3 regions of the Synechococcus sp. CBW1004 genome follow, and region 3 is predicted to be linked to each of the others. Evidence: predicted binding sites of a transcription regulator. Region 3 holds the regulator's gene; each other region holds the start of a gene.
What was found. Region 3 encodes NtcA, which controls nitrogen genes in cyanobacteria. Its sites were predicted from a motif close to GTANCNNNNGNTAC; they were not measured.
Positions count from the first base shown of each region.

Region 1: H8F25_RS15760 (ferredoxin--nitrite reductase) is a predicted target of NtcA. The motif match lies at 3,782-3,795, and genes of this name have one in related genera.
Region 2: H8F25_RS10570 (MSMEG_0572/Sll0783 family nitrogen starvation response protein) is a predicted target of NtcA. The motif match lies at 6,298-6,311, and genes of this name have one in related genera.

Region 1 covers NZ_CP060397.1:3,313,897-3,324,092, reverse strand. The annotation lists gene H8F25_RS15765 (CbiX/SirB N-terminal domain-containing protein) at 1-1,259, opposite strand, end outside; gene H8F25_RS15760 (ferredoxin--nitrite reductase) at 1,968-3,566, opposite strand; gene H8F25_RS15755 (anthranilate phosphoribosyltransferase) at 3,864-4,904, shown strand; gene H8F25_RS15745 (molybdopterin oxidoreductase family protein) at 5,448-7,697, opposite strand; gene H8F25_RS15740 (NarK family nitrate/nitrite MFS transporter) at 7,783-9,339, opposite strand; gene H8F25_RS15735 (nitrate reductase associated protein) at 9,633-10,037, shown strand; gene H8F25_RS15730 (hypothetical protein) at 10,167-10,196, shown strand, end outside.
Region 2 covers NZ_CP060397.1:2,218,704-2,228,899, forward strand. The annotation lists partial or broken gene katG (catalase/peroxidase HPI) at 1-1,038, opposite strand, end outside; gene H8F25_RS10545 (MSMEG_0570 family nitrogen starvation response protein) at 1,245-1,526, opposite strand; gene H8F25_RS10550 (sll0787 family AIR synthase-like protein) at 1,658-2,773, opposite strand; gene H8F25_RS10555 (MSMEG_0567/Sll0786 family nitrogen starvation N-acetyltransferase) at 2,770-3,435, opposite strand; gene H8F25_RS10560 (MSMEG_0568 family radical SAM protein) at 3,521-4,630, opposite strand; gene H8F25_RS10565 (Nit6803 family nitrilase) at 4,623-5,636, opposite strand; gene H8F25_RS10570 (MSMEG_0572/Sll0783 family nitrogen starvation response protein) at 5,687-6,169, opposite strand; gene H8F25_RS10575 (MSMEG_0569 family flavin-dependent oxidoreductase) at 6,582-7,880, shown strand; gene rdgB (RdgB/HAM1 family non-canonical purine NTP pyrophosphatase) at 8,091-8,738, shown strand; gene groL (chaperonin GroEL) at 8,902-10,196, opposite strand, start outside.
Region 3 covers NZ_CP060397.1:2,947,810-2,958,005, forward strand. The annotation lists gene dcd (dCTP deaminase) at 1-60, opposite strand, end outside; gene H8F25_RS13960 (cob(I)yrinic acid a,c-diamide adenosyltransferase) at 167-799, opposite strand; gene rph (ribonuclease PH) at 1,033-1,854, shown strand; gene ntcA (global nitrogen regulator NtcA) at 2,136-2,876, shown strand; gene H8F25_RS13975 (DUF3084 domain-containing protein) at 2,925-4,181, shown strand; gene H8F25_RS13980 (resolvase) at 4,438-4,938, shown strand; gene H8F25_RS13985 (DUF3146 family protein) at 4,916-5,173, opposite strand; gene pth (aminoacyl-tRNA hydrolase) at 5,179-5,787, opposite strand; gene H8F25_RS13995 (TatA/E family twin arginine-targeting protein translocase) at 5,806-6,105, opposite strand; gene psbH (photosystem II reaction center phosphoprotein PsbH) at 6,134-6,334, opposite strand; gene psbN (photosystem II reaction center protein PsbN) at 6,455-6,601, shown strand; gene H8F25_RS14010 (glycoside hydrolase family 38 C-terminal domain-containing protein) at 6,697-10,062, opposite strand.

The DNA.
Region 1 (10,196 bases), 370 kb from region 3:
GGCATCGCCCCCATCCCAGGCGCCAGCGCCAGCAGGCTGTCGGTGAGCCGGTTGGCGGCCAGGGCCAGCGGCAGAACAGCCGGGTGGGCACCGCGGCGGCCCTCATGGCGCCAGGGCAGGGCCGTGGCGTCCTCGAAGGAGGCCGGCAGGCAGACAGCTCCGCAGCGCCGGGACAGCAGGGAGAGAAACCGCTCCGCCAACGGGCCCTGCAGGGGATGGTGCAGCAGCAGCGGCGCCCCGGCCGTGTCCACCGAAGCCGCCAGCTCACGCACTTCCGCCGCCAGGGCCCGCTGCCAGAGGGGCCAGCTGCCCAGAAACGGCAGGCGCCGCAAGGGGAAGCGCCGTCTCATCTCCGCCGTGAGTCTGGGCAGATCCTGGCGGACATGGCCTCCGGGCAACAGCAGCAGCGGCACCAGCGTGGCCACCGGCGCCAGGGGCTCGGCGGGCGGGGGGCAAGGCAACCGCGGATCGGTGAGCGCCAGCAGCTGCACCGCCGCCCCGCGCCGCTGCTCCAGGTCGGTGGCCAGGGATTCCAGCTCGGTCGGGATGCGACCACCGGAGCGGCCATGCACCAGCAGCAGCAGCGGCGCGGCGGGCAGGGCAGACAGACGACGCCGCAGGCGCGGCTCCAGAGAGGGAGCGAGGGGGTGACGGCTGAGGCGCAGCAGGTCGGCTCGCGCGCAGGGCAATCGCGCCAGCAGATCAAGCGCCGAGGCGGCCAGGCCGGGATGCAGATCCCGGACAACCTCCGCCAACGCCTGACGCAACCGGTCTCGGGGCCATGCGCTCAGTCCGACACTCAGGGCCTCCAGGGCGGCCTGGCGCAGCGGCAGCGGCCCGGGATCGCATAGCCGGGCGCTGAGCAGGGAAAAATCAGTGGGATCGCGCTGATGACCAAGCAGAGGAAGCAGCAGGACCTGCCGATCGCCCCCCTCTTCGTTGAGAGCCTGACGCAGTCGCTCCGCCCAGCGGGGATCGCGACAGCCGCCGATCAGGGAGGGGATGGCAGCCTCGCCCGGCCACCGCGCCAACCAGCAGTCGAGAAGCCGGCAGGCCATGCCCCCATCGAGATGGGGGGCCAGGACGGCGATGAGGTCGGCCTGAAGGGAGATCTCCCCGAGCTCGATAGCCACCACCCAGCTCGCGGCGTCGAGGAGGGCCTGACGCCGGAGCCGCTGCAACGCCGCCCAGCGTCCCGGATCCCCGACCGGAGGCAGATCCGCCGGGGTCGGTGGCAAGACGGCAACCGGCGGTTTCATGGCGGAGGTTCCAGCCTGTGGTTTCACCATGGCAGATGTGGCGGTCGGTCATCGAAGTGGGACGATCAGCACCGGCCTGGGAACCGCCGGAGCTTCAGCACAAGAAGCTGAGGTCAGCGGCACGCACGCAGTGGAGGTGCCTGCAATGAAAGGCGAGGCACTGAAGTGGAGGGCGGCGGCTGATCGGACGCGCGAACGGTCTGACACGGGCCGCCTGGAGGCAGACGATCAGGCGATGGGGATGTAGATCAGGATGTGACCCCAGCACGACGAATCGATGCACTGAAGGGTGGTGACGACCGATGCCTTTCCTGAAGCCATCACATCCGAAGAACCGTCCCCTCCTCGATCGAGAGCAGTCCGTCGAACACGGCTCCGGTGAACTGCACAGGCGTGAGCTACGCCGGGCTCCGCACCTCCGGGACCGTCCCTGTGCGGACATCGAAGCCGGCGCTGGGTACAGCGGCCCGTAAGGAGCAGAAACTGGTGTTCCTGCTTCCACGACAGCTGGTGAATGCCGAGATCATCCACACCGACCAGGACCGAGGGAGCCGCTCTGGCAGGACGCGGCTGCTCTTGGGCGGGTCCCCGACCGGAACAAGGCGCTCCTGGATGGCGTCAGCGACCACAACGACATGCAAGTGATGGTGACGCTCGATCGTCGTCTGAAGATCCGGCACACCGCGAGCGGCCGTCGGTTCTTCTGGTTCATCTGGCGACGCGCGGCCGAGCTCCGTGGTGCTCCACCAGCAGCACCTCCAGCGCATCGACAAGCTGGCTGAGCGGCACCCCCTTGTGGTGCAGCTCAGCCAGCTTCGGCTCGGGCCCCATCGACCCGCCCAGATAGATCTTCGCCGCCTCGACCATGCAGCCGTCCTGGCGTGCCTTGGCCCCCATCAGCCCGATCTGTCCCATGTAGGGCTGACCGCAGGCGTTGGGACAGCCCGTCCAGTGCAAGCGGATACCGTGGGGCAACGACAGACGCGACTCCAGTTCCTCGACCACCTGCTGGGCCGTGGTCTTGGTGGGGATGAGAGCGAAGCTGCAGTAGCGATTGCCGGTGCAGCTCACCGCCTCCGCCATCAGCGGTCCGGGATCGCGGCGGAAACGGTGGTGCAGGGCGGGGTGATCCAGTTCAGCGCAGAGCGGTTGGAGCGACTCCTGCGGCACCGAGGCGATCAGCACGTTCTGGCTCTCGCTGAAGCGCAGCTCGCCCGTGCCGTGGCGCCGAGCGAGATCGGCCAGGGCGAACATGCCCTCGCCATCCAACCTCCCCATCGGCACGTTCAGCCCGACCCAGTACAACCCTGGCTGCTTCTGGGTCTGGATGCCACAGATGTCGCGCGGCGGACGGCAGACCAGATGGCTGCCGTCATGGGGGAGGGCCAGGCTGCGGGCCTGCTCACCGGCGAGCTCCACCAGCTCCTGCAGCACCTCTTCTCGATAGGCATCCAGGCCCATCGCCTCGATCAGATACCAGAGGCGTGTGCGAGTGCGCACCCTCCGATCGCCGCAGCGGGAGAAGTGGCGCACCAGCGCCAGGGTGAAGTCAGGCAACAGTTCCGCTGGAACCCAGACACCCAGTGGAACCGCCAGCTCATTGCGCTGGCCGGAGAAGAAGCCTCCGACCATCACACTGAAGCCCAGGGCGCCATCGACCTGACGACGGGCCGGCAGGAAGGCAAGATCGTTGTGGAGCAGGAAGCTGTCGGGGGCGCCGCCCACGGCCACGTTGAACTTGCGCGGCAGGTTGCGGGGCCCGTGCGGGCCGAGCAGGTTCGTCTGGATCGCGTCCACCAGCGGCCGGGTATCGACGAACTCCTCCGGGTCGAGGCCGGCCAGGGGGTTGCCGGTGATATTGCGGGGGTTGTCGTGGCCCGACTGGCGACTGGTCAGCCCCACGGCCGCCATCGCGGCCAGCAACGGCGGCATGTCCTCAAGGAGCAGTCCTCGCAGCTGCAGGTTCTGGCGAGTGGTGATGTCGGCACTGCCGTGCTCGCCGCACCGATCCACAACCTCGGCGAGGACCTCGAGCTGATCGGAGCGAATCACGCCGTTGGGCAGACGCAGTCGCACCATGAAGCGCCCGGGGGTGACGGGCCGGAAGAAGATGCCCAGCCACTTGAGCCGGATCGTGAGCGTGGCCTCATCGAGAGTCTCCCAGCCCTGGGCGGCTAGCTCCGCCAGCCGCGGCTCCAGCTCCAGACCGCAGAGCTCGGCTTTGGCCTGCTCGATCTTGCTGAGCGGCGGCTGGTTGGGCGCCATCGAGGCTGGGGGCGCATCGGCGGGAACTTCGGAGCGATTCATGGAGTGGCACGTCAGGACGCTGGAACTTCACCCTGCCCAGGCCGCTCCTAACGAATGGAATGCGGTTGGGCCCAGGTCAGCGTCAATGAGAGCTACGCCGCCGGGAGCGGATTGAATGCCAGGCCGAGCTGATGACCGCGGCAAAGACCTGACGTCACTTGGGCTCCTTTGACAGGAGACAATCTGGATTGTGCAACCCCGTTATTCGTTTCCGTGTCGCAACCGCTACCGAGCAAGCGGACCACGCCGCAGAGCGCAATCGCTGACGCGGTTACGTCCGACCGGCAGCAACGGCGGCTGGCGGCACTCGGACCAGAGCGAGCCCGATTCCGCGAGCTGATCGCCAAGGTGGGCAGCGGCGAACACACCAGCACCGGGCTGAGCCGCGACGAAGCCCGTGAAGCGATGGACCTGATGCTGGGGGGCAAGGCGAGCGAGGCCCAGATGGGAGCCTTCCTGATCGCCCACCGGATCCGGCGGCCGCTGCCGATCGAACTCACCGGCATGATCGACAGTTACCGGAACCACGGCCCAGTGCTGGAAACTCCGGGGCGTCGGGCCCTCTGCTTCGGCGTGCCTTACGACGGGCGCAGCCGCACCGCACCGTTGCTGCCGCTGACCGCCCTGGTGCTGGCCAGTGCGGGGGTGCCCGTGGTGCTGCACGGCGGCGATCCGATGCCGGTCAAATTCGGCGTCACCCTGGCCGAACTGTTCAGGTCCATCGGCATCAACTGGCAAGGCCTCAGCCTGACAGCGGTGCAGGAGCGCCTGGAGCTGCACAATCTGGCGCTCACCCATCAGCCCGACCATTTCGCCGCCGCCGATCGACTGTTGCCGGTTCGCGACGCGATCGGCAAGCGGCCGCCGGTGGCGAGCCTGGAGCTGCTGTGGACCCCCCACCGAGGTGAGCACCTGCTGGTGAGCGGCTTCGTGCACCCGCCCACCGAGAAGCGGGCCTGGGAAGCCCTCGCAGCCGCCGAGGAGACCGATGTGGTGACCGTGAAGGGCCTGGAAGGGTCCGCCGACCTGCCCACAAGCCGGGCGGGCATCACCGCGCGGCTGCGGGCTGATGCAGCGCCGGAGCGGATCCTGCTGCATCCACGCGACCACGGCCTTCATGGCAACGAGGTGGCCTGGCAGAACCTGGAAACCTGGCAAGGGCAGGCTCTGGCAGCCCTCAGAGGAGCAGGCCCCCTTGCCGAGCCTCTGCGCTGGAATGTGGCCGCTTATCTCTGGCTGGCTGGCCTGCACCCTTCACTTCACCAGGCCCTGGAGCAGTCCAATGCGCTGTTGGCAGCCCGTTGCGGAGAAGGGCATCGCAGCAGGCTGCTCGCCTGACTCCCCCGCTGGAGGAATTCCGTTCTGGTGGACAATCCTGACAGCCATTGACTTCAGGGCTGGCCCAGCGTTTGCCAAAGGGCGGCCTGATGCGCCAAAACAGGTTCAATCCGGACGCTGGCCGGAGCCACGACCGCATCACCTGGTGCATAGCTGCGAACCAACTGCACGGCCAGGGATGCCACAACGAAAGCACCGAGGAAACCGGCAGACACAGCCAGAGGACTGCGTCCTGTGATCCCTGCTGCCACCTGCCTTGCCATGAGTCAGACTTCGATTGCTGACTCCACTATTGCCGCGCTTCCATCAGGAAGTCAGTCGCGGGATCAGAAAGTGTTACAAGGCTTACAGACAGAGCAGAGGCAGCGGTTTTCGTCCGGGCATTCGGATCCGAAGCAATCCAGCCATGGCAGAGGCCCAGGCTCATTCCCAGCACGATGGCCAGACGCATGACTCGCTACAAAGAAAAAGAAATCCTGTAGGAGCGTCGAGGTCATCGCTGCATCGATTCACACCGATCAGGAAACCAGCTCTGCAGCCTTCTCAGGCTCTGCTGCGAGCAGAAGCATGACCATCTCGAAACAGACGGCGCAACAATTCCAGACGGCCCTGACTGTGCTCCGTGGGCTTCACCACCGACACCGCCGGAGCCACGATCACGGCAGCCGCCTTCAGTTCCGGCTGCCCGGAGATGGGACAGGACTGTTCATGCATCAGAACATTGACCTCACAGGCCGATTCCTGGCTGAACCCCCAGTGCATCGGCAGAAACACCGAACCGGGGCGAATGCGGTCGCTCACCAGCACCTTGGCGGTGACGCTGCCACGCCTTGAGCTCACGGCCGCCAGCTCGCCATGCATCACCCCGAAGCGCTTGGCGTCATCGGGGTGAATCTCGAGCAGCGGCTCGGGATGCATGGTCTGCAGGCGCTCAACCTTGGCCGTGCGCGTCATCGTGTGCCACTGCCCCAGATAGCGGCCCACCGTGAGCACAAGGGGATAGATCGCACAGGGGGGCTCCGCCAGGCCCATCACAGCGTCAGCCACAAAGCGAGCGCGCCCTGATGGGGTGGGGAAGCAGGCATCGCCATACAGCCGCTTTGAACCACCGCAGGGCTCGCTGCCCTGCGGGAAGGGCCACTGCTGCGGACCATGTTCCACGAGGAGCCCATGACTCAACCCGGACACATCACAGACCCGGCCGGCCGTGAGAGCAGCGAATTCCGCATACACTTCCGCAGCGGAACCATAGCTGAACTGATGCTCGAATCCGAGCCGCCGTCCCAGCTCAGCGAACACCTCCCAGTCAGGCCGGCTCTGACCATGGCGGGGGCGGTAGGAGGGGCAGTAAGTGACACGCCTCTCGGAGTTGGTCATGGCCCCAGCCTTCTCACTCCACTGACTGGAAGGCAGCAGCAGATGGGCATAATGCGAGGTTTCAGTATCAGCATAAGCCTCGCTCACCACCACCAGCTGACAGCTTGCTATCGCGCCCTTCACCCGCTCGAGGTTGGGCAGACTGACCAAAGGATTGGTGGCCACCACCCACCACAGATCAAGCTCCCCGCGCTCCATCGCCTCGATCTGCTGCCAGGCCGACAGCCCCCTAGCCGATGCAATCGACCCGGGGGGGAAGCCCCAGGCTTTCTCAACCTCAGCGCGGTGCTCGTCATTGACCACAAGGCGATAGCCCGGCAGCAAGTGGGCCAGACCGCCGGCTTCACGACCTCCCATGGCATTGGGCTGCCCCGTGAGCGAAAAGGGCCCGGCGCCGGGTTTGCCGATCTGCCCGGTGAGCAGGTGCAGGTTGATCAACCCGCACACCACCGCCGTGCCCTCGCGTCGCTGGTTCACGCCCATCGACCAAAGGCTGAGAATCCGATCCCGCATCGCCCAGAGGGCAGCCACCTCCCTGAGCTGCTGCTCGGTGATGCCACAGATCTGGGTCGTGCGGGCCGGCGTGGCCTCGGCGATCAGCTGGGCAAACTCCGACAGTCCTTCGGTGGCCTCCTCGATAAAGTCGGCATCGAAGCCGCTGACCTCCAACACCAGATGGGCAAGGCCATGCAACAGGGCAAGGTCGGTGCCCGGACGGATGGCCAGATGGTGATCGGCGGCCTTGGTGGTGTCAGTGGAACGGGGATCCACGACCACCACAGTCACGTCCCTGGGATTGCGTTTCTTGCGCTTGAGCAGCCGCTGAAACAGCACCGGATGGCACTCGGCGGTGTTGGTGCCGATCAGAAAAGCCACGCTGCAGTGATCGAGATCGTCGTAGCAGCAGGGAGGCCCGTCGGAGCCGAAGCTGCGGGTGTAGCCCGCCACCGCCGAGCTCATGCAGAGGCGGGAATTGGCATCGAAGTTGTTGGTGCCAAGTGCTCCCTTGAGCAGCTTCTGGGCGAGGTAATAGTCCTCGGTGTGGAACTGCCCGGAGCCATACATGGCGATGGCCCGCGGCCCCTTGCCGGCCAGGGTGCTGCGGATACGCCACTCCAGGAGCTCCAAAGCCTGGTCCCAGCCGATCGCCCGGAATTCCTGGTCTAGACCTGCGCGATACAGCGGTTGCGTGAGTCGCCCCCTGGCCAGGGTCTCCCCCACCGTGGCTCCCTTGATGCACACCTGGCCGAGGCTGGATGGATGCCGGCGATCGCCGCGGGCGGTCCAGATCGGGTTACCATCTGAATCGCGCTTCACTGCCTGACCAGGCTGTGCTGGCGGCATGAGCTCCAGGCCGCAACCTACCCCGCAGTAGGGACACTGACTGCGCACACTGTCGGCAGACGAATCGGTCATCAACAATGGAAAGCTGAGCGGAACAAACAGCGAAGGGGGCGCCTCAGGGCACCCCCGCGACTAATTACACGCACCGCAGCTGAGATCACACCCGAGCCAGAGACACTTCGTCGGCATGTTCATCAGCGAAGGATCCCTTGGGTTCCCTGAGGAAGAAGTAGCAGAGAAGACCCACCACCAGGCCAGCGATGCCAAGGATCTGGAAGAAAGCGCTGTTGGAGGCGGCCACGATCTCGGCGCTGGGCTCGGCTGAATCGCCACCCATCCAGACGGGAAGCAGGCTGAAGATGGTGAGATAGGCCACAGCTCCGACATTGCCGTAAGCACCTACCATGCCGGCGATCTGACCGGTGACTCTCTTCTTCACCAGGGGGACCATCGCGAAGGTGGCGCCCTCACCCGCCTGCACAAAGAAGGAGCAGGCCATGGTGAGCAGAACTGCGATGGCGATGCCAGCTGTACCAGTGAAGGCGCCAGGCTTGATCATGCTCATGACCAGATAACCGAATCCGAGACCAACGGTGAGGAAACCCATCGTGTTCTTGCGGCTGCCCATGCGGTCGGAGATCAGGCCTCCACCTGGGCGCGCCACGAGATTCACGAAGGCATAGCAGGAGGCCAGGATTCCAGCCGTGGCCTTGGGCAAGTCGAAGGTGCTCTCGAAGAAGGCGGGCAACATCGAAACCACCGCAAGCTCGGAACCAAAGTTCACAATATAGGTGAGCTCAAGAATGGCTACCTGCTTGAACTCGTAGCGATCCTCTTTGGAGTAGGTCTTGTTGCCGAGGATGAGGTCGCGGTTGGTGCGGACAATACCCCAGGTCTGGAAAGCAAACCAGATGAGCACCAAGACCATGCCGATCGTGTAGCCAGTCGCATCGAGGAATTTCACCTTCTGCAATCGCCACACCAACACTGCAAGAATGACAGCAAACGGCACATTCATCCCGAGAAGACCCCAGAAATCCCTCAGAGAAGTGACCTCAAGACCAGCAGACTTGGCCGGCTTCTGGTAAGCTTTACCGGGGGGAGTATCGGTTATATTGGCATAGTAGATGAAACCGTAGACGGCTGAGATGACACCGGTAAGCGCAATGGCGCCGCGCCAGTTAAGAATTTCGCCAGTGGGCAGCTCAAAGCCTCCGGAAAACGAAAGCCACCCAGCCACAATCACCATGGTCAGAGCAGAGAAAGCGGATCCGAAGTTTCCCCAACCTCCATAGACGCCTTCAGCCAGGCCGATTTCCTTAGGGGGGAACCATTCCGCCACCATCCGGATACCAATCACAAAGCCGGCGCCCACGATGGAGAGAAGTAGACGGGCTACGACCAGTTGGCTGAAGTCCTGAGCGGCAGAAAACATCAGACAAGGAATCGCGGCAAAGACCAGCAATGTGGAATAAGTGATGCGCGGTCCAAACTTATCGAGGAGCATCCCGATCAGGATGCGGGCCGGCACGGTGAGGGCAACGTTGCAGATTGCCAGGGTACGGATCTGCGGCACAGACAGACCAAAATCGGCCTTGATCGTGGTTGCCAGGGGAGCAAGATTGAACCAGACAACAAATGTCAGAAAAAAGGCGAACCAGGTGAGATGAAGTGTTCGATATCTACCCTGGAGCGACCAAAGATCGCTTAACATAAAAAATGCGCGATTGAGGGTAAGGTCCCTGGCCCTCAAAACGAACGCGACCGGGCGATGGCTGTGACGGCGCATATGCAAACCGTCTGTTGATTACACCACCCTGCCCTGCGAGACCATTGTGGCTATTGCTACGGAAGGTGAACCTGGCACCACGACCCATCGGACGCATGAGCCGCCATCCGACCACACTGGGATCATCTCGTCACAGGTTCATAGCCCTGAGCCCCTCTCACGCCAGCACCTGCTTCGGCTTTGAGGCCGACTTCACGGCCGAACTGCGCTGCATTCCGATGGCGGTCCGGCGCAAGCTCGATCTTGCCGGCGTGAAGCTCAAGCTGCAGCACTGGAGTGAGCTGAGCCCCGCCGAACGGTCCCAGCTGCTGACCTGGCCCGACGATGCCGCGGCGATCGAAGCGCTTCACCGGCACCTGCTCGCCCGAACGGAAACTCTGGGGCCGGGCCGGGCCCGGGAACTGCCGCGCCCCTCAGCGGAACCCTGGCAGCAGAGGGAGCGTGTGCCGGAATTGCTGGCCGCCTCCTGCGCCCAGCTGGGCCTCCCCCTGCGGACGGACGGCTGGGCTGGGCTCAACGAGCTGCAGCGCTTCGCGCTGGTGAAGCTCAGCCATCCCGGCCACGAACACCGCAATCTGCCGCGGGCTCTGGCCGAGTTCGGCCTGCTGGAGCAGGAAGCTTGAGCGATGCGCCGCTGAGGGAGCTCCTGCACTGCTGCATGCTCTGCGGCAGCGGGAGACGGAGGACGGGAGCAACAAGGCCCTGCTCACCCTCGCCGAGGGCGGCACCTGGCTGGAGTGCACACTCAGCTGGTGGCGAAGCTGTGGCGGCGGATCAACCTG
Region 2 (10,196 bases), 730 kb from region 3:
GCCTGCCACTGCCAGGCGCCGGCAGGGCTCTTGATCAGCTCCCACTCGTAGCCGAACAGCATGTCGAAGTAGCCCATGTCCCAGCGGGTGGGATGGGGTTTCCAGGCCCCTTCGATGCCGCTGGTGGTGGCGTCGGCTCCCTTGCCGCTGCCGTGGCGGTTATGCCAGCCCAGCCCCATCTCCTCCAGTGGCGCTCCTTCTGGGGGAGGGCCCACCAGATCGGCGCTGGCGGCGCCGTGGGCCTTGCCGAAGGTGTGGCCGCCGGCGGTGAGGGCCACCGTTTCTTCATCGTTCATCGCCATGCGTGCGAAGGTCTCGCGCACATCGCGGCCGGAGGCCACCGGGTCGGGTACGCCATTGGGCCCCTCGGGGTTCACGTAGATCAGGCCCATCTGCACGGCGGCCAGCGGGTTCTCCAGCTGCCGCTCGCCGCTGTAGCGCTCATCGCCCAGCCAGGTTGTTTCGTTACCCCAGTAGATGTCCTCCTCGGGCTGCCAGATATCGGCGCGACCGCCGCCGAAGCCGAAGGTGCGCAGCCCCATCGATTCGAGCGCGCAGTTGCCGGCCAGGATCATCAGGTCGGCCCAGGAGATCTGGTTGCCGTACTTCTGTTTGATCGGCCACAGCAGACGGCGGGCCTTGTCGAGGTTGCCGTTGTCGGGCCAGCTGTTGATCGGGGCGAAGCGCTGGTTGCCGGTGCCGGCGCCCCCCCCGGCCATCGGCGGTGCGGTATGTGCCGGCGCTGTGCCAGGCCATGCGGATGAACAGACCGCCGTAGTGGCCCCAGTCGGCCGGCCACCACTCCTGGGAGTCGGTCATCAGGGCGATCAGGTCGCTCTTGAGGGCCTGATAATCGAGCTGGCGGAATGCTTCGGCGTAGTCGAACCCAGAGCCCAGCGGGTTGGAAGCAGGACTGTGCTGGTGAAGGATGCCCAGGTTCACCTGCTGGGGCCACCAGTCGCGGGGAGACGGCCCCCTCCCCGCCACCGCCATCGGCGCGGCGCCGTGGTTGAAGGGGCACTTGCCGAGTTCGGTCATGACGGGCCGTGGGTGGCGGGTCCAGGCTTGACCGTAGGCAGACCGAACAGCAGGGCTGTCACGGCCTCACAGACCTTCGCAGATCAGATTGTGGAGGGCGCGACAGGCTTCTGAGGTCCTTCGCAATCGTCAGGGGGCCTGCCTGTTCCGGGGCGAGGCCGAGGATGTGTTGTTCGCGATCGGTTCCCAGGACCGGGATCGCGTGCTCAGCTGAGCTGCCGGGTCACCTTGACCGTCGAACCCGTGGCGTAGCGGGCCAGCCGCTGGCGCAGACGTTGTTCCTCCTCGTCCGTGCGGGTGCAGGCGAAGCCATAGCGGGCTCGTACCCGCTCCGAGGCCTCCCGCAGGGCCTGGACGCCGCGCTGTTCGAGATCCGCGACGCTCAGAGCGTCACCGGGCCGCAGGTACTCGAGCACCACCGTGGAGGGGGAATAGAACTCGCTGGTGTCACCATCGGGCCACTCCAGCTGCAGGCGCACTTCCGGCATCGTTCAGGTCCCTGGAGCGTTCGGCTGCGACTGTGGCCGTGATGGCCCGCTCGGGCTGTCACAGGCAAGACAGCGCCGGCGAGGGCAACTGGCCCAGATACCGAATGCAGAGTGCCCCGGTGAGGAGCTGATCATGCCGTCTCTGCCGGGTCGCCTGGCTCCTGGTGGAGCGGCCCGAAGCCCGTCAGTCCCTCGCCGCCACTCCAGAGCGTGACCGCTTCTGCGCCGCGTTGCAGCACCAGCGCCGGATCGCCCCCGGCGAAGCACCCGATCGGTGCGGCCAGCAGTGCGGGATCGCGCGCCAGGACGTCGACCAGTCGGCTCTGCAGCTCCGGTCGCACCGCCAGCAGGAAGCCGAAGCTGGGGAAGCAGCGGAGCCAGGCCTCCTCCGTCACCCCGTCCGGCCGCGGAATGGCCTCCAGATCGAGACTGAGCCGCAGGTCGGCCGCCTCGGCGAACATCACCGCCGTCCCCACCAGGCCGCCCATGCTGATGTCCTTGGCGGCATGCACCAGACCCTCCGCCGCAAGCCGGGGCAGCAGGGCCAGCTGGGCCCTCAGTTGCGCAGGATCCGCCTGGGTGGCCGCATCCCAGAACGGGTAGTGGCGGTGGAAGGCGCCTCTCTGGTTCACCACCATCCAGAGCTGATCTCCCGCGGTCGCGGATCGGGCCGACAGCACCGGCCCCTCGGTCGTGCCGAGCACCGCCACCGACAGGGCGTCGTAGGGGCTGTGCAGATTGCTGTGCCCGCCGACCATCGGGATCGCGAAGCGCCCGCAGGCGAAGCGCATCCCCGCCAGCAGCGCCTCGCTGCGCTGGGGATCCCTGCACCAGAGGCTGTTCACCAGGGCCAGTGGCCGGCCGCCCATGGCGGCGATGTCGCTGAGGTTCACCAGCACGCCGCTCCAGCCGGCGAACCAGGGGTCCTCCTCCACCAGGCCGGGATGCATGCCCTCGCAGGCCAGCAGCAGGCGCCCGCTCTGGGCGGGCAGCAGCGCCGCGTCATCCCCCAGGGCTGCCGCCGGACCCAGCTCCGGGAAGGGTTGATGGGCGAAGGTGGCCGCCGCCGGCTGGATATCGCGCTTGGCGGCGAGTCCCGCCTCGGCCGCAAGGCGCGCTGCCAGAACGGCCAGTTGCCCGGCTACCGGGTCGCCACCCGGGATGGCATTCCCTACGCCTGCCGTGGCCTGGGATGGGGCCGCCGTGGCGGGCTGCACTGGCCCCCGGGCCGCCGGTCGCCCGCTCATGCCGCGAGCCTGCTGCCGGGCGGTGTCGCCAGCAGTGCTGCCGGGCGCGGTTCGCGCGAGGGCCGGTAATAGGCCAGGTCGGCCTGCATCAGGTGATGGCGGATGCCGCGGATCTCCAGCTCTTCGAGCGACTGCCAGTGCAGCCGCTGGAAGAAGCGCACGTTCTGAATCTGCACCGTCGCCAGGAAGCGGTCGCAGCCCCAGCCATGGGCGGTGGTGACCGCCTTCCAGATCAGGCCCTTGCCGATCTGGTTGTGGCGCCGGAAGTCCCGGTGCACCCCCAGGCGACCGCCGTACCAGAGGCGTGGCTCGCTCTCAAGGATGCGCACCACTCCCACCACCTGCCCTCCCATGCCCCGCGACGGGTCGTGGTTCACCGCGGCGATCGGGTAGGCCCGCTCGTCGAGCGCATCGCGGTCGCTCTGCTCGAACAGGTGCTGCTCCTCGCAGAAGATCGCGCTGCGCAGGTCCCAGTAGCTGGGAATCAGCGGGCTGCGCCGCCGCAGCAGGTGGAACGAGAAGCTCGGCGAACTGGCGGTGGGCGAAAGCTGAAAGTCGTCGGCATCGACAGCGATGCCCCAGCGCACCGAGGGGGTGAAACTCGCCGGGGCCGTGCTGAGGCTGCCGCTGGCGGCCTCGCTGGCTGGATCCAGGAAGACCATCGGGGTATCTAGAGCGGGGTGGCAGTGGAGAGTGAATGGGCAGGGGACAGGTGGGACCCGGGCCTACGGGCGGCTGCGGCGACCCTCATGGCGCCTTCTCGAACAGCGACAGGGCCGAGCAGGCGCCGCACTTGGCGCAGCCGGCGCTCATCTGATCGCTGCGGAGATCGGAGACGCGCAGCCGTGCCGCCACCGCCGCATAGATCTCCACCATGAAGTCGGTGGTGGGGGCCGGATGGCCCTCCAGCGGCGTGCCGGCGATCGGCACGAAGGGCACCACAAACGGGTAGACGCCCAGCTCGATCAGCCGTTCGCTGCAGGTGATCAGGGAGTCGGCGCTGTCCCCCAGGCCGGCCAGCAGGTAGGTGCTCACCTGGCCGCGTCCGAACACCGCCACGGCCTGCTCAAAGGCCTCGAAGTACCGCTCCAGGGGCAGCTCGGACTTGCCGGGCAGGATGCGGCGGCGCACCTCGGGCTCCACCACCTCCAGGTGCATCCCCAGGCTGTCGACGCCGGATTCCTTCATGTGGGCATACCACTGCGGATCCTCCGGCGGTTCGCACTGGGCCTGGATCGGGATCGCCACGCGCCGCTTCACGGCCGCGGCGGTCTCGGCCATCAGCCGTGCGCCGCGGTCGTCGCTGTTGGGGGTGCCGGTGGTCATCACCAGCTGGCGAATGCCATCGAGGCGCACCGCCGCTTCGGCCACTTCGGCCACCTGCTCGGGGGTCTTGCGCACCACGGTGCGGCCGTCCTCGAGAGACTGCTCGATGGCGCAGAACTGGCATGAGTCGCGCCGGTCCCGGAAGCGGATGCACGTCTGCAGCAGGGTGGTGGCCAGCACATCGCGGCCATGCAGCAGGGCGATCGAGCGGTAGGGGATGCCGTCGTCGGTGCGGAGGCCGTAGAAGCGAGGCTCCGGCGGTGCGCTGAGGCCGTTCAGCCGTTCGCCGCCGCGCTCCTCAAGGGCCACGCCGCCGCCGGCCTCGGCTGCCAGGCGGTAGGGCGACTCCTGGGCGGTGGCGTTGTAGACGGGCACCATCACCGTGGTGTCGCCGAAGGTCAGAGCGCGGTGGTCGGAGGGGCCGGCACCACCGCGGCGGCCGCTGTTGCCTGCGATCGGGGCGCCCGCGAGGGCCGGATCCACCACGCCGCGCACCTGCAGTTCGGTCACGAGGCGGCCGAGCTCAGACATGACTCACCTCCCCTGCCGGGGCCGGGGTCGCGATATCCGGCAGGCGGGCCGCAGCCTCGGGATGGCCCAGGGGTGGAGCGCCCATCGCGCTCACCTGGGCGGCCGGTTCGGCGTTGAGGCGCAGGCCCAGAAGATCGGGGCGGCTGTAGTGGCCGACGCTGTCCATCATGCGTTTGCGTTTGGTGATCAGGGAGCGGTCCAGTTCGGCGATCGCCAGCCCCTCCCCCTCCGGCAGCGGCCCGGCCAGGTAGCGGCCCTCGGGGCTGATCACGGCCGTGTGGCAGCCGCCCTGGAAGGCGGCATGGAGAGAGGCATCCGGTGTGATCGCGGCGTGATCGTCGGGGTGAAGCCAGGCGGTGGAGCAGATCACGAAGCAGCCGGCCTCGAGGGCGTGGTGGCGCATCGTCACCGCCGTCTGTTCGCTGAAGATCGGCCCCACCAGGGAGCCCGGGAACTGGGCGCAGTGGAGTTCCTCCCCCTGGGTCATCAGCGCGAAGCGCGCCAGGGGGTTGTAGTGCTCCCAGCAGGCGAGGGCCCCGATCCTGCCGATGGATGTGGGCACCACCTGGAGGCCCGCCCCGTCGCCCTGGCCCCACACCATCCGCTCGTGATAGGTGGGCGTGATCTTGCGGCGTTTGAGCACGATCGTGCCGTTGGCGTCGATCAGCAGCTGGGTGTTGTAGAGGCTGCCGCCGTCGCGTTCGTTGATGCCGAGCAGAACATGCATGCCGTGCTGGCGGGCGGCGGCTGCGATCGTGTCGATGGCGGGACCGGGAACGGTCACTGCCTGCTCGTAGAGGGCCAGGTGGGAGCGGCCCATGCGCACGGGCGGCTCGACGAAGGAGAAATAGGGGTAGTAGGGCAGAAACGTCTCCGGAAAGACGATCAACTCGACCCCGGAGGCGGCTGCCTCCGCCATGGCGGCGAGCACCCGCGCCACGGAGCCCTCCAGAGAAAACAGAACCGGCCGGATCTGGGCCGCGGCGACGGTGATGGTGCTGGCCATGGCAGAACAGTCAGCGCAGGTGATCAGTGATGACGATCAAGGCGAAGGGGTCAGAGGGTCCAGGTATCGAGAATGAAGGCCCCTTCCTTGCGGTGCATCAGCACCAGATCGAGAACATCAAGCGGGTTGATCGGCCGGATGCCGGGCATCAGGGCCGCTTCACCATGGCCGTAGAGGGCCTGGAGGGCGAAGCGGCAGGCGTACACCTTGCCGCCCTGATCCATGAACTTCTGCAGGCGGGCGTTGAAATTGAGATGGCCGTCGAAGGCGGCATCGCCCAGCTTCGGAAAACCGCGCTGCACGCCGAGGGTGACGCCGGGTCCGTAGAGCAGGATCGAGGTCTCGAAGCCCTTGTTGATCAGGCGGCTGCCCTGCAGCAGATTCACCAGTCCGATCGAACCTTCGAAGGCGACGGTGTGAAAGGTGATCAGCGCCTTTTCGCCGGGTTCTGCTTTGACATCGGGAAAAACCTTTTCCTCATAGTCAACGAGAAAATCGCCCGGCTGGTTGGCGGGGCGGGTGACGGCAGGCATGAGGACTAGGGCGTCGAAATGGCGTGTGAAGCTTTGCTGCTGGGTCGTCGTTTGATTTGTCGCCGATGCGACCGAATCGCGGGTGGGTGGTCCGTGAGTCGCCGCAAAAACGGTCGAACTCGTTGTCGGTGTCAACGGCTACAGAGGCAGAAGGTTGTTGCCCGCATGATCGTTGATCAGGTCCATTTCCTGAATCCGTACCCGGCGCATTCAGCCCTGTTGGGCATCACTGGCGTCCTCGCCTTGCGGATGCCCTCAGGCGTCGCGGTTCCTTCCATCGGCTGAGTCTTCCTCGCATCCGTCCCGCTCAGGCAGGGCGTGGCTCAGCCGGTTGCCCGGGGTCTCCCGTGTCAGGCCGTTGGCCCGTCTGGCTCTGCCTCTCCCGTTCGTCCCTCTCCCCCGGTTGTCTGCCGTGTCCAGTCGCTTCAGCCCCAGTTCACGCCGATCCGTCGTGGTGGTCGGCGCCGGTCAGGCCGGCCTCTCGGTGGCTCAGGCCCTGCAGCAGCGCGGCATCCGGCCGCTCCTGCTCGAGAAACACCGCATCGGCTACGCCTGGGATCAGCAGCGCTGGGATTCCTTCTGTCTGGTGACGCCCAACTGGCAGTGCCGGCTGCCGGGCTTCCCCTACGACGGCTCCGATCCGCATGGCTTCATGGGCAAGCAGGAGATCGTGGCCTATCTGCAGCGCTTCGCCGCGCACGTCGGCGCTGAGGTGCGTGAGGGGGTGAGTGTCGATCGGCTGGTGCAGAACGGCTCGGCCTACCGCCTGGGCACCAGCGAAGGCGAGATCGAGGCTGACCACGTGGTGGTGGCCACCGGCGGTTATCACCGGCCGCGCCGCCATCCCCAGGCACCGCGCCTGCCGGCCGGTGTTCTGCAGCTGGACGCCCGCGACTATCGCAGTGCCGCTGCGTTACCGCCAGGTCCGGTGCTGGTGGTCGGCAGCGGCCAGTCGGGCTGCCAGATCGCTGAAGACCTGTTCCTCGAGGGCCGCGAGGTGCATCTCAGCGTCGGTTCCGCCCCCCGTTCCCCCCGCCGCTACCGCGGCCGCGACGTGGTCGACTGGCTCGATCGCATGGGCTACTACGCCATGCCGATCAGCGAACACAGCGACCCCAGGGCTGTGCGTGCCAAGACCAACCACTACCTCACCGGCCGCGACGGGGGACGGGAGATCGACCTGCGCGCCCGGGCCTGCGAGGGCATGCGGCTGCACGGCCGCCTGCTGGCGATCGGTCCGGGCCACATCGCCTTCGAGAACAACCTGGCCGCCAACCTCGATCAGGCCGATGCGGTGTATTGCCGCATCCGCAGCAGCATCGACAGCTGGATTCAGCAGCAGGGCATCGCAGCGCCCAGCGAGGCGCCTTACTCCCCCTGCTGGGAGCCGCCCCCCGGCGACGATCCGGGGCTGGATCTGTCCGCCACGCCCCTGGCGGCGGTGATCTGGTGCACGGGCTATCGCTCCGACTTCCGCTGGATCGACGTGCCGGTGTTCGACGGGTCGGGTCAGCCGGTCCATGAGCGCGGTGTCACCCAGAGTCCCGGTCTCTATTTCCTTGGCCTGCCCTGGCTGCATACCTGGGGATCGGGGCGTTTCTGCGGCGTGGCCGACGACGCCGAGCATCTGGCGGCTTTGATCAGCCTGCGGGTGGCCCGTCGTGACGCCAGCCAGGAGCGGCTGGAGTGCACGGCGCTGCTCGGCTCCTGACCGGGACGGCTTCCCGGTTGTGATCGCTGGGCTGAGCGGCCGGCCCGATCCGCCGTGTGCAGCGCCAGGAAACCCGCGCCTCCCTGGTCCGCTTGGCGCCTTGGCGTCAGGGGCGAAAGGCAGCCGCCACCTGGCAGACCTCATGCCTGCCGTGGCTGCCCTGGCCGCCAGCGGGTCGGGCATGCTGACGCGCAGATCTCCCCGACCCGGATGGCCTCTGGCAGTGCGCCCCTCCCCCTGGTGATTGCCAGCGGCAATGCCGGCAAGATCCGCGAATTCGCCGCTCTGCTGGCGGAGCTCCCCCTCGAGATCCGCAGCCAGCCTGAGGGGCTGGAGGTGGAGGAGACAGGCACCTCCTTCGCCGAGAATGCACGCCTCAAGGCCACGGCCGTGGCTCGCGCCAGCGGCTGCTGGGCCCTGGCGGATGACTCGGGACTGAGCGTCACGGCCCTGGAGGGGGCCCCCGGCGTGCAGTCGGCCCGCTACGCGGACAGCGACACGGCGCGGATCGCGCGCCTGCTGCGGGAACTGGCCGCAGCCGATGGTCGCCGTGCCAGCGCTGGTCTGCCGCCCGACCGCACCGCCCACTTCACCGCCGCCCTGGCGGTGGCCGATCCCAGCGGCAGGATCCGCCTGGAGGTGGAGGGCACTTGCCCCGGCGAGATCCTGGAGGCCCCCCGCGGGGAGGGCGGCTTCGGCTACGACCCGGTGTTCTTCGTGCCGGAACTGGGCCTGAGCTTCGCCGAGATGGACAAGGCCACCAAGGCCTCCATCGGTCACCGCGGCCGTGCCTTCGCCTTGCTCGAGCCGCGGCTGCGGCAGCTCCTGGAGGGCGAGGCCGCGATGGCGGCGATCTGAAGGTCTTGCCCTGAACGCAGGCTCGGTGGCTAGAGCCGGGAGGCCGTGGATTCTGGCGATGCTCCAATGCAGGGGTGCTTGCCTTCCCAAAAAAAAGCGCCCCCGAGGGGGCGCTTGCTGACAACCGGCAGGGTTGTGCGTTGACTGTGATCCCGGGTTGGGATCAGTAGTCGAAGTCGCCACCCATGCCGCCGCCACCGGCGGGAGCGGCTTCCTTCTTCTCGGGCAGATCGGCCACGATGCACTCGGTGGTGAGCACCATGCCGGCGATCGAGGCGGCGTTCTGCAGGCCGGAGCGGGTCACCTTGGCGGGATCGACGATGCCGGCGGCCAGCATGTCGACGTACTCGCCGGTGGCGGCGTTGTAGCCCTCGTTGAAGGGCTTGCCCTTGACGTGCTCGGCCACGACGGCGCCGTTGGCGCCGGCATTCTCAGCGATGCGCTTGAGGGGAGCGGTGAGGGCGGAGGCCACGATCTGGGCGCCGATCAGCTCCTCGCCGGAGAGGTTGGCTGTGGCCCACTCCTCGAGGGCGGGAGCCAGGTGGGCCAGGGTGGTGCCGCCGCCGGGGACGATGCCCTCCTCGACAGCCGCCTTGGTGGCGTTGATGGCGTCCTCGAGGCGCAGCTTCTTGTCTTTCATCTCGGTCTCGGTGGCAGCGCCCACCTTGACCACGGCCACACCACCGCTGAGCTTGGCCAGACGCTCCTGCAGCTTCTCCTTGTCATAGGAGGAGTCGGTCTCGTCCATCTGCTTGCGGATCTGCTCGCAGCGGGCCTTCACCGCAGCCTCGTTGCCCTCGGCGACGATGGTGGTGGTGTCCTTGTTGATGGTGATGCGGCGGGCCGTGCCCAGCATCTCCAGCTTGGCGTTCTCCAGCTTGAGGCCGGCGTCCTCGGTGATCAGCTGACCGTTGGTGAGAACGGCGATGTCCTCGAGCATGGCCTTGCGGCGGTCACCGAAGCCGGGAGCCTTGACGGCGGCCACGTTCAGGACGCCGCGCAGGCGGTTGACCACCAGGGTGGCGAGGGCTTCCTTCTCGATGTCCTCGGCAATGATCAGCAGGGGCTTGCCGGTGCGGGCGATCTGCTCGAGAACGGGCACCAGGTCCTGCACCAGGCCGATCTTCTTGTCGGTGATCAAGATGTAGGGATCCTCGAGCACCGCCTCCATCCGCTCGGTGTCGGTGGCGAAGTAGGGGGAGATGTAGCCCTTGTCGAAGCGCATGCCTTCGGTGACCTCCAGTTCGGTGGTCATCGACTTGCCCTCCTCGAGGGAGATCACGCCTTCCTTGCCGACCTTGTCCATGGCGTCGGCGATCATGCGACCCACCTCTTCGTCGTTGCCGGCGGAGATGGTGCCCACCTGGGCGATGGCGTTGCTGTCGCTGATCGGCTTGGCGTGTTCCTCGATCTTCTTGACCAGGAATTCGGAGGCCTTGTCGATGCCACGCTTGAGGC
Region 3 (10,196 bases):
GAAGGGATCCAGCATGCCGGCGGCGGCCTGCTCGTTGATCCAGCGGTCGTTCTTGAGCATGGGGAAGGCGGTGTGAGGGACGCCGGTCGCCGCCCCTCTGCCATAGGCGTGGGGATCACCCTAGAGGGCTGTTCCGGTGTCGACCCGCCGGAGGGGAACCTGTTGCTCAGGCGCAGCGGCGCAGCTGGGTGACCTGATCGGCCATCGCCATCAGTTCGGCGGGCATCGCCGGTCCGGTGATGATCACATCGAGATGGGCGGGACGCCGCTCCAGGCTGGCCGTGACCTCAGCGGCCTCGAGGTAGCCCAGCTGGATCGCCAGGCCCAGTTCGTCGAGCACCAGCAGGTCGATGCTGCCCTCCACCAGCCGCTCGCGGCTGTAGCTCCAGACCTCCTGCACCGCTTCGAGGGCCGCGGTCGCCGCCTCCCTGTCGCCGGCCTGATCCAGGGGCTCCTCGATGCAGAGGGGCGTGGCCGGCCGCAGCCATTGCAGGCGTCCGCAGAGGCTGAGGCTGCCGGCCACCCCCTGTTCCACACCTCCCCGCAGGAACTGGCTCACCAGCACGCGGCTGCCCAGGCCGGCCGTGCGCAGGGCCTGGCTGAACACCGCCGCCATGCTGCCGCGGAACGGCGCGGTGTGGATCTGCAGCAGACCCTCGGGCTGGGGCACCAGCTGCACGGGCGTCGGCGTCGGCAGACCGGTGAGCCGGGGTGCTCCGCTGCCCTGGTTGTGCACCTCGCCGCGGCCGTGACCGGAGGGGCGGGAGGGCTGACGGTGGGCAGGGAGGCTGACGGTCATTCGGGGAAGCGGTCGGAGCCTGGGGCAGGCGGCCGTGGGTGGGTCCTGTGCCGGGAGGGCCGCGGGCGCCGAAGCGTCCCCGGCGGGCGGCTGGCTGCGCCGCGCCGGGGAGAGCGGCCGGGGTGCCGCTGAACCTGAATGTAGCGGCAGGGACAGGCTCTGCACACCACCGGTGGCGCAAACAGACGTACCACCGCGGCGGCCTAGCCTGCCTGCAGCCGCCCCGTCTGTCCTTGATCCCGTCCGTTCCGCCGGTCTCGCCGCCCTGGCCTGAATCCAGCAGCGACGTCGCAGGCGAGGGGCCTGCCACCACGGCCGAGGCCCCCGGTCCACGCCGGGACGGCCGTGCTGCCGATGACCAGCGGCCGGTGCGCATCGTCTGGGATCCGATGGGGTTCGCGCTCAGCTCGCTGACGATCGAGACCGGCCGCACCCGGGTGCTCTGCAGCGTGTGTCTGGAGGAGGATCTGCCCCGTTGGCGGCGGGGCTCCGGCAGCGGCTGGCTCAGCGCCGAATACCGGCTGCTGCCGGCCTCCACCCCCAGCCGCCAGCCGCGCGAGCTGATGAAGCTCTCCGGTCGCACCCAGGAGATCCAGCGCCTGATCGGCCGCAGCCTGCGGGCCAGCCTCGATCTCGCGGCCCTCGGAGAGCGAAGCCTCCTGGTGGACTGCGACGTGCTCCAGGCCGACGCCGGCACCCGCACCGCCGCGATCACGGGCGCCTGGCTGGCGGTGGCCGCCGCGCTCGAGCGTCTGCAGCGCCGGGGCGTGCTCAGCGCCTCCCCCCTGCGTCAGCAGGTGGCCGCCATCTCGGTGGGGTTGGTCGAGGGCCAGCCCCTGCTGGATCTGGACTACAGCGAGGACAGCCGCGCCGACGTGGATCTCAACGTGGTGATGGACGGAGAGCAGCGTCTGCTGGAGATCCAGGGCACCGCGGAGGGCGCCCCGTTCAGCCGAGGCCAGCTCGACGCCCTGCTGGATCTGGCCGGTGTCGGCATCGCCCGGCTGCAGGAGCTGCAGCGCCGGGCGCTCACCGAGGCGGCGCCGGCTGCCTGAGGCGGGCATACCCCCTCCCCAGGCCCCGGAGGCCCTGGCGCCCGGGATTCACCTGTCGGGTCACTGCCGGTGGCCGGCATCGAGGCTGGTGCCCGGCACTCCCGTCGCCAGAGCCAGGAGGGCGCGTCGGCAGCAGGCGTTCAGGTGGCCTGCGCCGTCCTGGCTGGCGCTTCCACCGTCGTGCGGGTTGTCGCCGCTGCTGCCTCGGCGGCAAACCGTGTGGGTTGCTACAAGGCATGGGCGGAACGATCCGTAGCTTCCGATCACTTCAAGCCCTGCCGATGGTCGGCGCCACCCGCGGGTTCAGCCGCTACGCCAATACTCCTTCCACGGGCACCCCTGGGGCCGGTCTCACCGCCCCCGGCGCGCCGCCTCCGAGCACCACCCTCGCGGAGGTGATCCGCTCCCTTGCGGGCAGCAGTGTCGAATCGGTGGAGCGGGGCAAGACGATCTTCTTCCCCGGTGATCCCGCTGAGCGGGTCTACCTGTTGCGTCGTGGCGCCGTCCGCCTGTCGCGCGTCTACGAATCGGGCGAGGAGATCACTGTGGCTCTGCTGCGTGAGAACAGTCTGTTCGGAGTGTTATCGCTGCTCACCGGCCAGCGATCGGATCGCTTCTATCACGCGATCGCCTTCACGCGGGTCGAGATGATCACCGCTCCCGCCACCTCGGTGCGGCGCGCCATCGAGCAGGACGCCAGCGTCGGCCTGCTGCTGCTGCAGGGCCTCTCCTCGCGCATCCTGCAGACCGAAACGATGATCGAGACGCTCACCCACCGCGACATGAGTTCGCGGCTGGTGAGCTTCCTGTTGGTGCTCTGCCGCGATTTCGGCGTCCCGAGCAGCGAGGGCATCACCATTGATCTGCGCCTCTCCCACCAGGCCATCGCCGAGGCGATCGGCTCCACCCGCGTCACGATCACCCGCCTGCTGGGAGATCTGCGCAACGAGGGCCTGCTGCAGATCGACCGCAAGAAGATCACAGTGTTCGACCCCATCGCTCTGGCGAAACGGTTCAGCTGAAGCCCCTCCGGGGCCGGCAGGGATACTGGGGCGTTCCTGGAGGAGGGTGTGTCCGGCTGGCTGCTGATCCTGGCGTTGCTCGTGCTGGGCGGTGTCCTCTCCACCCTCGGCGACAGGCTGGGCAGCACGGTGGGCAAGGCCCGGCTCAGCCTCCTGGGGCTGCGGCCGAAGAACACCGCCGTCGTGATCACCGCTCTCACCGGCGCCCTGATCAGTGCCGTCTCGCTCGGGCTGATGCTGCTGGTGAGCGAGCGGCTGCGGGTGGGGCTGTTCGAGCTCGACCAGCTGCAGGAGCGTCTGCATCAGAGCCGCATGGCCCTCGAGCGCAGCAGTGCGGACCTGCGCCGCAGTCAGGCGGAGCTCTCACGCGCCGAGCAGGGGCGCCGCCAGGCTGTGAGCGGTCGTCAGCAGGCCCTGGCCAGCCAGCGGAGCGCCGAGCGGCAGCTCGCCCAGGCCACCAGTCGCGTGGCCAGCCTGCGCCAGGAGCTGCAGCCCCTGCAGCGCCAGCGGGCACGTCTGGAGAGCGAGCGCAGCCGCCTCAGCCGTGAGGTGCGCGGCCGCGACGCCGAGATCCGCCGCAATGAGGCCGAGCTGCAGCGGGTGCGCCAGCGCATCGCCGCCGGTGAGCAGGAGCTCAAGCAGCTCGAGAACAATGTCATCGCCCTGCGGCGCGGCGATGTCGTCATCGCCAGCGGTCAGCCCCTGGCGACAGCGAAGGTCCGCCTGGAGCGGGCCGGTCAGGCCCGCGAGGTGATCGACGCGCTGCTCCAGCAGGCCAACCTCGTCGCCTTCCAGCGGCTGCTGCCTGGGCAGAAGCCGGATCGCCAGATCCTGCTGGTGCCCCGCAACGACATCAACCGGCTCTCGTCGCTGCTGGCCCAGCGCGGCACCTGGGTGGTGAGCATCCTCTCCGCCAGCAATGTGCTGCGCGGGGAACAGCGGGTGCTCGCCTTCGCCGAGCTGCGCCCCAACCGTCAGGTGACGCGCCAGGGCGAGGTGCTCGCCCGCACCACCCTCGACGGCGATGAGCGTGGGGCGGAGCTGGTGCGCAGCCGCCTCAACCTGCTGCTGGCCGCCGCCTTCGCCAAGGTGCAGCGCCAGGGGACCCTGGTGGATGGCCTTCAGTTCGATGTGAACGACTTCAACGAGCTGGGCCGTGCGCTGGCCGAACGCCCCGTCGGCCAGGAGGCCAACCTCGAGGCCGTGGCCCGCGTGGATGCGGACACCCCGGATCCGATCGTCGTCGAGCTGCGCTGGGTGGGGCTTCGTGCCGGGGGTGACGGCAGGCCTCAGCGATCGCAGTGACCGTCTGGCGGCGGGTCGCGGCCGCTGGCGTGGCCGTGACAACGCTCCGGGCGGCGCACACTCGGGTGGCTTCGCGCTCGCCCGTGGCAATGGCTTGTGGGGGCGTGTGCCTGCGGTGGAGGTGCCCTGCGGACTCGGATGGTCGATGCAGGTCAGCGGCTGCCGCTGCCCCACGGGACAGTCAGGATCGATCCGTGTGCCGCGGCCCCCAGGGTGGCGGGTCTGCCGTCCTTCGTTGCGTCGCCAGCTCAGGCTCATGGTTCCCGCCGCCTTCACTCCCCGCCGCGATCCCGGCGCCGCGATCCCCTCCGAGGGGCCGCTGGCCGGCCTGGATCCTGGACGCAGCAAGTGCGGTCTGGTGCTGAGCGATCCGCAACGCCGCCGTATCCGTGTGGCCCGGGTGCTGCCGCCGGAGGCGGCCTGGCAGGAGCTGCAGCGCTGGCGAAGGCAGGACGGGCTGGTGGCGGTGGTGCTCGGGGATGGCACCGGTTCGCAGGCCTGGCAGGCGCGCCTGACCCCGTTGCTGCCGGTCTGTCTGGTGGAGGAACGGGGCACGACGCTGGCCGCCCGAGAACGCTTCTGGCAGCTCGAACCGCCTCGGGGCTGGCGTCGCCTGCTGCCGGCGGGGCTGCGGCAGCCCCCGCGCGACTGGGATGACGTGGTGGCCCAACTGCTGCTGGAGCGGTATCTGGGCCATCCGCTCGAGCGTTGCGAGGCTGATGGGCTGCCTCCGATCAGAACTTCGCCCGCACGGTGAAGGCGTAGTCGCCACCGGGTTCGAGCTGATAGTCGGCGCGCAGCAGGAAGCGAAGCAGGGCGTCCTGGATCAGGGCCCGCCCCAGCGAGGGCTCCACGCGCAGCTCGCCCCGGTCAAAGGCCCAGCAGAAGCTCCACTGGAACCCGCCGGCGATCACCTCTCCCTCCAGCACCGCCGGGCGGAAGCTGCGGCGCAGCACGCGCAGCTGGGCATGGGTGGTCGGCAGCCGGGCCATGCCCTTCAGGATGCCTGCTCGCTGATCCGGAAACCGTTCAGCCGGTTGCCGGCCCGCTCGAGGCCCTGACGGCGGATCAGATCCACGCCCGTGAGCACCTCGTCGAGCACCTGATCCAGGATCGGCCGCTCCTCGGCGTTGAACCGTCCCAGCACGTGGGACACGGTGCGCTCGCGCCGCTGGCTGGGGTCTCCGGCCGGGGCACCGATGCCGATCCGCAGCCGTGCGAAGGCCTCCGTCCCCAGATGGGCGATGGTGCTGCGCAGACCGTTGTGGCCCCCGGCACTGCCCGAGGCCCGCAGGCGCAACCGGCCGAAGGGCAGATCCATGTCGTCGACGATCACCAGGAGCTGCTGGGGGGTGAGGCCGAACCAGTCGAGAGCGGCACGGATCGAGCGGCCGCTGTCGTTCATGTAGGTCTGGGGCTTGAGCAGTCGCACACGCCGGGCGCCGCTGCCGACGTCGGCGAGCAGCCCATGCAGCCGGCCCTGCTGGCGGTAGCTGCCACGTTCGTGCTCCACGAGACGATCGAGGGCGAGAAAGCCGACGTTGTGGCGGGTGTCGCTATAGCGATCGCCGGGATTCCCCAGGCCGACGAGCAGTTGCAGATCCAAGCGTGGCCAGACAGGAGCTCAGCTGGCTGAGGCGCCGCTGGGGGACGAGGCTTCGGTCGCTGCCGAGTTGGCGACGGTGGCTGTCCCGACTTCGGCGGCAGCGGTTGTGGTGGCGGCTGCCTGCGACTGAGAGGACTCCGGCGTGGCGTCCAGAGCGGTGCGGAACTGCTCTTCGAAACCCTGGGAGGCGGACTGGAGGCCCTTGAGGGTGCGTCCCAGGGTCTTGCCCAGTTCGGGCAGGCGCTTGGGGCCGAACACAAGCAGAGCGATGGCGGCGATCACCGCCATTTCCGGCAGGCCGATACCGAAGACGTTCATGGGAGAGAGGGTGCCGCCGCGGGCGGAATCAGCCGATGCCGTTCCAGTTGACGTTGATGCCTTCGAGAAGCAGCGACTTGTTGTACAGCTGCAGGATCACCAACAGGAACACCAGGAACAGCGCCATGAACACGCCCATCACCGGGGTGGTGCCCCAGCCCGGGACCACCTTGCCGTACTCGGAGTTCAGCGGACGCAGGATGTCTCCCAGGCGGGTGCGTTGAGCCATGGCCGATCGAAGCTCTCAGGCTGGAGGTCGTGGCCGGTAGTGTACGAGCCTCGGCGGCCCCTTCGTTGGGCCTGTCGAGAGTTGTGACGCTCCCGCTGCCTTTCCCCCCCCCCGTACCCCATGGATCCCTCCAGCACCTCTCCGGCCCTGTCCGTGGCGATTGCGGTGCTGGTGGTGCTGCTGGCTCTGACCGGTTTCGGGATCTACACCGCCTTCGGGCCCCCGTCGCGGGGTCTCACCGACCCCTTCGACGACCACGACGACTGAAGCTGGCTTCAGGCCCTGCCTGCTCCAGGGCGCCAAAGCGGTCGGGGTTCTGTATCAGGTCTCCCCTGCCCACTCCGCTCCAGGGCTGGCTGTGGTCAGGCTTCTGGCTCACAGACGATCCGCCAGCAGCAGAGCTCCCACGGGCGGATGAGCAGCGGATCAGCGCCGGTCGGCTCCGGCGTCGGCTGATCCAGTGCGTCGACCCGCTGCAGCACCCGCCAGGGAGCGGGCAGCCGCAGCCGGTGACGGCAGGGGCCCTCGTTCTGCACGGTGAGGATCAGCGCCGCCGGTTCCTCCTGCGGCTGCGAGAGCAGCGCCATGGGCTCCACCCCGGCCATCGGCCCGGCTGCACGCAGGCCCACGAGGCGCAGGTCGGCCTCCAACGCCGGGAATCCCGGCCAGGCGCCTCGCCGGCGTGACGTAAGCGCTGGTTGCATCGACGCCTCGGGTCTTGGCGGGGGCACGGACGCTGCCTGCGCCCCGGCGCTCCTGGTTCTGCAGGCTGTCTTGGCCTCCGTGCTCTGCTCGGCCGTGCGCTCCTCCGGAGGGTGGGCCGGTCGCAGCCACAGCGGCTCGCGCAGTCGCCTCGCCTCCTTGGGCACCCCGGCCTGTCTCCAGCCGCCCGAAGCGGGCATCAGGGCCAGGCGCTGGCGCTGCCAGCCGTTGTCGGCGCCCGGATCAGGCCAGGTGGGAGCCCGCAGCAGGGAAACCGTCAGCCGCTCCGCTCCAGCCGAGACCCCCTGAGGACCATCGAGCAGCACCGCCAGCTCCGGGGCGGCGATCCAGCTCAGGGCCGTGACCTCCCAGCGGGCCTGCTCCCGCGGTGTGCGCGGCTCCGCCGGGCGCTCGAGCACGCCACCGGTGCAATCCGCCGCCCAGCGGGGCTGGGGGGCCGCCAGGGGAATCTCCAGCTGCAGCAGCTCATGGCGCTGCCGCCACCGCACGCTCAGCATCAGTTCGAGGGCGGGGCTGCCCGCCAGCAGGCGCAGGCTCAGCCGCAGATGGCTCCCGCCGCACCGTCCCCGCCAGACCAGCTCGGCGCACAGGGGGCCGTCGGCCTGCACGGTCGGGCCCGGCTGCCAGTTCCATGCGAGCGGATGGTCGCGATGATCGGGAGCCAGGTCCCAGGCATCCCAGAATTCGCCCTGATCGCGCCAACGGCACCAGCGCAGCGGGGCGCCGAGCAACGCCCGGCCCGTGGCGTCCCACAGCTGCTCCACGCCCTCGGCTCCGCAGCGGGCGCTCACCAGGCCATTGCCCAGTCGCCAGCACCCCTCTCCTTCCGCGGTGAGGGTCACCGGCCCTTCGATCGGCAGGGGGGCCGCCACCTCGCCTGCCGCCGCGCGCGAGCGCCGCAGGGCCAGGGCAGAGACGCCGGCCTCCAGCGGCAGCTGCACCCAGACGCCCCCCTCTCGGGCGGGCTGGCCCTTCAGAGCCCTGCCGCTCCTGGGGCCGCTGGCCAGCCGCCAGAGTCCTGCGGGCAGGCGACGGCAGCGCGGCGCCGCTGCCAGGGGGTGCAGCTGGGCCACCCACCATCCCTCTGAGGTGGGGAGCCTTGCCGCTCCTGGTCGCGGCGGACTCTGGTGATCATCGCTGGGGTGCAGGGACTCGACGGCTGGCCCCGGCTCCGCTGCGGGCCAGTCCGCCTGCGCCTCCAGTCCGGCGAGAAGGGCCAGATCGCGCTGGCGTCGGGCCTGCCGTCGCGCCGCCCGCCACTCCGGTTCCGCCTGCTCGAACACCTCCGGGATCGAGGTGCCCGGCAGGATGTCGTGGAACTGCTGGAACAGCAGCGGCCGCCAGTCGACCGGCGCCACCGCGGCGCTGTGACGACGATGCTGCTCGCCGGATAGGGAGGGGCGTCGCGGTATCTCGACTCCGCGGGACAGGTCATCCGCAGCCATGGCTTCCCTCCCTTGGGCCGCGCTGGCGTCGTGAGCGCCCACCGCCTGTGGTTCCGGGAGCCGTTGTGGCGCTCCGGCAGAAGCGTCGCTGCACGGCCGGGTTTCGCTCCGTGCCGCCAGGGGGTCGGCGATGCCCATGCTCCGCAGCAGCGCCCGGGCCAGCTCGGCTTCCCGCAACAGGCGCTCCAGGGTGCGGTTGTGACGTTTCTGGTCGGGGCGGCTGGTGGCGCAGCCGCGGTGCAGCTCCAGATACAGCTCATCGCGCCAGACCGGCAGCCGCGGAACCAGTGGCTCCAGCTGCGCCAGGTGTTCGCGCAGGGTGCCGTGCTGCAGCGGCGCCATCGCCGGCTGCCGCTGCCAGAGCGCCAGCTGCGCGAGCATCTCGGCGGTGGGTCCGCCGCCGTGATCCCCCACCCCCGGCAGCCACAGCAGTTCCCCCACGCCGCTGATCCGCTGCCACGTCAGGCGCTGGCTCTCGATCGCCACCGGGTCGCCGTCGGTGCCGATCGGCGCGGTCATCAGGGCCAGGAGCTCGGCGCCGCAGCGGCTGCGCCAGCGGAACAGCCGATGGGGGAAGGGATGGGTGGCGTTCCAGGCCAGCTTGTGGGTGCAGAACCAGCGCACGCCCGTGCCGCTGGCGACCGCCGGGAGGCCGGCGGCGAAGCCGAAGCTGTCGGGCAGCCAGGCCAGCTCGTGGCGCCACTCCGGAAAGGCGCGGCGGCTGTACCCCTGGCCCAGCTGGAACTGCCGCAGCAACGAAGGCGTCTCGATCAGCTGGCAGTCGCTTTCCACCCAGGGGCCATTGAGGGGTTCCCAGCGCCCCTGGCGCATCGCCGTGCGGATACGCGCGAAGAGGGCCGGTCGATGCCGCTCCAGCCAGGCGTAGAGCGCCGGGGTGGAGTGGCCGAAGCGCAGCTCCGGCCAGCGCTCCATCAGCTCCAGGACTGAGCGGAAGGTGCGCTCCGCCGCCTGCCAGGTGTCGGCCACCGGCCACAGCCAGGCCAGATCGAGGTGGGCATGGCCCAGCAGCCGCACCGAGCCACCGCCGGGGCCTGGTGACAGCCCCCGCTCGCGCCGCAGATCCTCCAGCTCGGCCACCACCGGGCGGAGCAGGCCGTGGGGATCGGCCGGATCGTCGGGCTCCAGCTCCAGGCGGCTGTGGATCAGAGCACCGTCGTCATGGAGGGGGCTGGTCAGCCGCAGCTCCAGCTCCAGGGGCTCGCCCTGCCACCAGCGCGGTGGCAGGGGCCAGCGGCAGGCGGTGTCGAACAGGTCGCCGCGGTGCACGCAGACCCCATCGACGATCAGCTCGGCGGCCTCGGCCCACCAGCGGAGGCACAGGCGTGCCACGGCGCTGCCGGCGAGCTCGCGCCACTCCTCCGGCCGTTCCAGCCGCCAGCGCAACCGCAGCAGCTGAGCGCCCCGGGGCCAGATGATCAGCCCCCGCGCCGCCCAGTCGGGCCTGTGCAGGCGGCCCCAGGGAGTCTCCAGGGCACTGGCGCCGTCCTGCCGCGGCGGCTGGGGCTGCCAGAGGGGCTGGAGGTCGAGGCGGGTCAGCAACGGGGAACGTGAATGAAACGTTTCAATCCGAACCTCACAGGGGCGATCCTGGCCGCCCCCGCAGCGGCTCGGCTATTCAAGACCCATAGGATGCTGCGGTTGTCATCGGCCAGCCCGGACCCGCTCCTCCGCGA